Regions from separate parts of the Acetobacterium sp. UBA5834 genome, predicted to be linked through region 1. Evidence: predicted binding sites of a transcription regulator. Region 1 holds the regulator's gene; the other holds the start of a gene.
What was found. The regulator Rex, encoded in region 1, represses fermentation and respiration genes when NADH is low (regulators of the CRP and FNR family bind a similar motif). The targets are predictions, from matches to a motif close to ATTGTTAANNNNTTAACAAT.

Region 1 (3,219 bases):
TTCGAATCGACATCCCACAGGGCTTCCAGCAGATTTTCATTGTAGAATTGCTTCAGAGCCTGATGTTCCTGATCGAAATAACCGATATGGACCTTCTGACCCAGTCGGATTTCGCCGGCATCGGCGGCCAACTTTTTCTGCAAAATGCGAAAAAGGGTTGTTTTTCCGGCACCATTGGGTCCAATGATGCCGATTTTATCACCGCGATGAATTTCAAAATTCATATTCTGAAAAAGCAGACGATCGCCAAAGGATTTTTTAATCCCTGTCACCGCCAAAACGTCATTGCCGCTTTTAACCCGGGGGACAAAGCTGAAATGGCTGTTATGAGCAGTTTCGACCTTGTCGAGCAACTCAATCTTACTGAGGGCTTTTTCCCGGCTTGAAGCCCGTTTTGAGCTTTTGATGGAGTTATAAGCCCGGAACCGGTCGATGACTTCCTGCTGGTGTTTGATTTCTTTAAGTTGTTGTTGATACTGATGATTTTGTTCCATCATATCCTGTCGCTTTTTTAGTGCATACTGGGTATAATTGCCTTGATATTCTTTGATGTTTTTCTGGGATACTTCGATAATTGAAGTACAGACTTTATCGATAAAATAGCGGTCATGAGACACGATGACAAAAGTACCGGGGTAATTTTTAAGATATTGTTCCAACCACTGCAGGGCATCGATATCGAGGTAGTTGGTGGGCTCATCCAATAAGAGCAGTTCCGGTTCCTGAAGTAGGATCTGGCCCAACGTAGCACGGGTTTTTTCACCGCCGCTAAGCATCGAGAAGGCTTTAGTTTGATCTTCGGGCTTAAAACCGAGGCCATTGATGACACCCCGAATTCGGCTGGGGTATTCATAACCGTGTTGTTCGGCAAAACTTTCTTGCAATTCCCCAAACTCCAGCATCAGTTTTTCCTGCTCTGCCCCGGTGCTGTCGGCAATGGCAGCGCCAATTTGTTTGATTCGCTTTTCCATGTCGATCAGCGGTTTAAATACATCAGTGAGCATTTCGAGTAGGGTTGTGTTCTCGGCAATTGTGGACTCCTGAGATAAATAGCTGATGGTTAGTCCGTTTTTTTTGCTGATTCGTCCGGTATCAGGGATCAGTTCGCCAGTAATCAGCTTAAGCAGCGTCGATTTTCCGGTACCATTGCGGCCGACCAGACCGATTTGTTTTTTTTCATTAATGGATAGATTAAGATTATTAAAAATTTCATGAATGCCATAACTAAAATGCAAATTTTCGATATTGATTAACATTATTTCACCTGTTTTCGTTTTTGTTCAGTTATTTGAGTTCACTTTTACTATTCTATCAAAAAAAACGGCAAATTAAAATGAATAATTTGACGTAATTGGTTCATATTGATATAATTAGTTGACTATCCGAAAGAAAGGAGAAGTAATCATGCATCGCTTCTCAAAAAAAGTATCAATGACCGTCGTAAAACGGTTACCGAAATATTATCAATATTTAAGTGATTTACAACTCAATGATATCGAAAAAATATCATCCCGGGAATTAGCAAGTCTGATGGGCCTGACAGCTTCTCAAATTAGACAGGATTTGAATTCTTTCGGGGGGTATGGACAACAGGGGTACGGCTATAATGTGGGAGAATTAAAGGAGGCTATCAAGGAAATTTTGGGTCTTGATAGTGAATATAATTGTATTATCATTGGTGGCGGGAATATGGGTCATGCCATCGCAAACTACGAACGATTTAAGCGGGAAGGTGTGATTTTAAAAGGCGTCTTCGATGTTGATCCATTGACTGTAGGTACAGTCGTTGGCAGTGTAGTAGTAAAACATATGGATGAACTTGATGAATTTGTCAAAGCGAATGAAATTGACATCGCCATTTTGTGTGTGCCCCGGGAAGTCGGTCAGAAAGTTGCAACCCAGATTACAGAACTGGGTGTGAAAGGTATCCTCAATTTTAGCCCATTGGATTTGGATGTTCCCAGTGATGTAGTGGTTGAGAATGTTAACATTACAGATAGTTTATTCACGTTAACTTATCTGCTGGGTGAGTAAAAGATTAGTTGTAGAGTATGGGAAGAGTTTGATTTTCTTTAATCAGGCTCTTTATATTTTGCTCAAAAAAGAAAACACAACTGCGGATATATCGGTGAATTAAAAAAGAAACACTTTCTTTGTGTTTCTTTTGTTTTATAACAAGTTATTTAAACATGATTTTCGTAGTTTTTGATTTACTTCCCACTGGAGCTCTTAAAATTAATAAAATCCAGAACCTCTTGCTTATAGCTTTCCGGGAAAGAGAAGTACGAAGAAAAAGAATCCACTTCTTCGTTGGAAAAAACGTAAGATTTCAAAAATTCTTCACATGTCATCGGTTTCGGGTTGCTTGGTAAAAGCTTTGGCTGATCGGTTCTACATAATAAATAGTCCACAGAAACTTCAAAGAAATCTGCAATTTTTATCAGTAATTGGTTTTCAGGTAAGTTTTTATCTTTTTCATACTTGGAGATAGAGCTTTTATTTAGATAGAAAAGATTGGCAAAATTCTCCTGTGTTAATCGTTTTGAAATCCGCAACGCTTTTAATCGGCTGCCAAAAGTATTGTTTTCCATTTTTTCACCTTCTTTCAGTTTAGAATTGTTGGCATAAATGCACTGCCTATAGCGTAATTATACCACGTCTTTAACATTTGTCAAGATTTACGGTTGAATTAAAGGAATAAATCTTAAAGGGATAAAGCATCAAAAAGGCGCTCTTGCTTCTCTTAAGAGTCGTAGACATTCTCCGTATTTGACTTTTTCTGGAGATGCTTCATTGGCTGGAAATGGACTTTCCAGAGACTGACTGCTAAGAGCAGTCTTCGTTATTGTGTCAAATAATGCATTAAAGTCCGTATTGGCAGGAGGATCAGTTGATTTGCGTTTTGATTTTCCGTCTTCGGTTATAATTTCATCGTAACTCAGAGAGACCAGCGTTGATCCGTTAAAGGTTGCCTGAAGAAATCCCTGATAGCCATCATGGTCGGGGTTGCTGGTGATTGAATAAGTATCGAGGGTGTCAATTTTTATTGGTTCATGATCACCTTTGCTGGCCAGATCCAGAATTGCCTTGGACAAACTGATAAATTTTTCGGATGTTTGTGTCGCACCGGATATAGCGTCAGTTTCATCAGGATTTTGCGACATCAGCAATTCGCTATAAAGGCGGAGATAGAGAGCACTTAAATTTGCCACAGCCAGA
Region 2 (3,219 bases), on a different contig from region 1:
TGCGCCGTAAGATGATGCAGTTGGAAATTGAAGAAGTGGCCCTGAAAAAAGAAAAAGATACCCTCAGCAAAGAACGGCTGGAACGGCTTCAGAAAGAACTGGTGGAATATAAAGAACGCTTTAACACCATGAGTATGCAATGGGAAAATGAAAAACAGTCTGCCGATACCCTGAAAACTCTGCAGGAAGAGCTGAATCAGCTCACCTATGAGCGGGAAAAAGCGATTCGGGAAGGGGATTACCGCAAAGCATCGGAACTGGAATATGGCTTAATTCCCGAAAAGACCGCCAAAATTGATGAGATCAAGCGCAAAGCTGATGAAAAAAGTGATGATAATAGTCTCAAACGGGAAAAGGTCACCGAGGAAGAAATTGCCGAAATCATTTCCGATTGGACTAATATCCCATTAAGTAAGTTGGTCTCAGGCGAACGGGAAAAACTGCTGGCGCTGGAAGACACCTTAAAACAACGGGTTGTAGGTCAGGAAGAGCCGATCCTCAAAGTGGTTGATGCCATTATCCGTTCCCGGGCCGGGATCAAGAATCCCAACAGTCCGATTGGCAGTTTCCTGTTCCTGGGACCCACCGGGGTCGGGAAAACCGAGCTGGCCAAGGCGGTCGCTGCCACCCTCTTTGATAGTGAAGAAAATATGATTCGCATTGATATGAGCGAGTATATGGAGAAATTTTCGGTCTCCCGGTTAATCGGGGCACCTCCGGGATATGTTGGTTATGAAGAAGGTGGACAGCTCACCGAAGCAGTTCGTCGTAAACCCTATAGTGTAATTCTGTTGGACGAGATTGAAAAAGCCCATAAAGATGTCTTTAATATCCTTCTGCAAATCCTCGACGATGGCCGAATTACTGATTCCCAGGGACGAACCGTCGATTTTAAAAACACGATCATCATCATGACCTCTAACATCGGTTCCGAATATTTACTGGAAGGGATTAATACTTCTGGCGAAATTACGGAAGAAACAGAGGCGGCTGTGATGGAATTGTTAAAGAGTTATTTCCGACCAGAGTTTTTAAATCGGATTGATGAAATTGTCCTCTACAAACCGCTCAATAAGGAAGCGATTGGCCAGATCGTCACCCTGCTCTTAAAAGATTTGCAGAAACGACTGGAAGAACGACGCATCACGGTTACGCTGACCCAGGAGGCTATTGATGCCGTTATTGATATGGGCTTTGACCCGGCTTATGGGGCCCGACCGCTGAAACGCTACCTGCAAAAACACATCGAAACCATGGTCGGTAAAGAAATCATAAAGGGCAATGTCCATGAGGGTCAGACCGTAACCATCGATGTCGATCCTAACGGCGAATTCTATATGGCCTAAAGTAAATGGCCTAAAGTAAAAGAGATCAACCTACCCGCTTCGGGTCGGTTGGTCTCTTTTCATGCAGATGCTTGATTGAAATCGTTATAGCAGAAAACAAAAAATTACCAATTGTATTAAGAACCGGTGAAAAAAATAAAATCAGACCAGAAATAGTATCAGCGCTGGCCTGATTTTTTTCGATAATAACGAATGCATCCCGGGAATTATTTGATATAATAATAACGAAAAAATATTTTCGGAGGTAGAAAATGCAAAAGATTATTATGTCTCCCAGTCGTTATGTTCAAGGGGCCGGAGAAGTTGGTAAATTACCGGAACATGTTGGAAAATTTGGAACATCTGCGCTTGTTTTAATGAGCGGAACCATGATGCGAACCAAAGCGGAGGAATTGAAAGCCAGTTTCGAAGCGGCGGGAATTAAATTCACACCCGAAAAGTTTAACGGTGAATGTTCAAAGGTTGAAATTGCCCGTCTCCAGGAAATCGTTAAAGCTGAAGGCTGTGACGTGGTTGTTGGAATTGGTGGCGGAAAAACTTTGGATACAGCCAAAGCGACGGCACACTATGAAAAACTGCCGGTCGTGATTGCACCATCCATTGCATCTACCGATGCGCCCTGTTCGGCTTTATCCGTTATTTATACCGAAGACGGCGTGTTTGATGAATACCTGGTTCTACCTAAAAACCCTGAGATTGTCGTGATGGATACCGACATCATCAAAGCGGCTCCAGCCCGACTTTTTGTCGCTGGGATGGGAGACGCATTGGCTACTTATTTTGAAGCTCAGGCCACCGTGGATTCCAACGGAACCACCATGTCAGGAGCACATCCGACCAAATCGGCATTGGCTTTGGCAAAACTATGCTATGATATTTTAATTGAAGACGGCTTGAAAGCGAAGCTGGCGGTTGAAGCGGCAAGCTGTACCCCGGCGGTGGAAAATGTTATTGAAGCTAATACTTACCTCAGTGGGGTTGGTTTTGAAAGTGGCGGGCTGGCTGCTTGTCACGCCATACATAACGGCTTAACCGTATTACCGGAATGTCACCATATGTATCACGGTGAAAAAGTTGCTTTCGGAACGCTGGTTCAACTGGTGATGGAAAACCGCTCCTTGGAAGATATTGAAGAAGTCATTGATTTCTGTTTATCTGTTGGTCTGCCAATTACGTTGGGTGAATTGGGTTGTATCGATCCAACTCCAGAAAAAATCATGGCGGTGGCAGTAGCAGCGGCTGATCCCGGCGAAACCATTCATAATATGCCTTTTGATGTCGATGCTGACACCGTTTATGCAGCGATTATGGCGGCAGATGCCCTGGGTCGCTTATACTTGTGTGACTAATTAAGCAGTTTTATTGAAAAAAAGGTCACAATCTCACCTGTTGTGGGATTGTGACCTTTTTATCTGTGTTGATGGATTGAGCTCCTATACCAGCGGGTCAAACAGTTCCCGGGTCTTTTTCAGCATGTCACGGATCGGTAGATTATAGGGGCAACGGGGTTCGCATTCTCCGCACTGAACACAGTCGGAAGCATTGGCGACAAAGCTGCGATAACGGTCCAGAGCCCATTCTTCAAGATCGTAGCGACGGTAATAGCCCTCGACAATAAACTGCATCGGGATATCAATGCCCTGAGGACAGGGGGCGCAATAACCGCAGCGGCGACAGAAGGTTTTACCCAGCGCTTTGGCATCCGCTTCAAGGGTTTGTCGTTCGTCATCGGACAGCGGCACAAAATCGTTACCGACCCGGGTATTTTTAAGGACCTGCTTGACTGAATCCATGCCAGGGATCAATACTGAAATATTGGGATTCTCAGCCACCCAGCGCAGGGCGTAATTAGCGTGGATAAAGGCGCCGCCAG

Region 2: the regulator Rex is predicted to act here: its motif matches at 1,556-1,575, upstream of B3F51_RS11240 (glycerol dehydrogenase).

Annotation. Positions count from the first base shown of each region.
Region 1 is NZ_DJGY01000047.1:60,310-63,528, reverse strand. It holds gene B3F51_RS09535 (ABC-F family ATP-binding cassette domain-containing protein) at 1-1,256, opposite strand, end outside; gene B3F51_RS09530 (redox-sensing transcriptional repressor Rex) at 1,405-2,034, shown strand; gene B3F51_RS09525 (helix-turn-helix domain-containing protein) at 2,211-2,591, opposite strand; gene B3F51_RS09520 (FMN-binding protein) at 2,721-3,219, opposite strand, start outside.
Region 2 is NZ_DJGY01000055.1:40,710-43,928, forward strand. It holds gene clpB (ATP-dependent chaperone ClpB) at 1-1,346, shown strand, start outside; gene B3F51_RS11240 (glycerol dehydrogenase) at 1,598-2,695, shown strand; gene B3F51_RS11245 (aldo/keto reductase) at 2,780-3,219, opposite strand, start outside.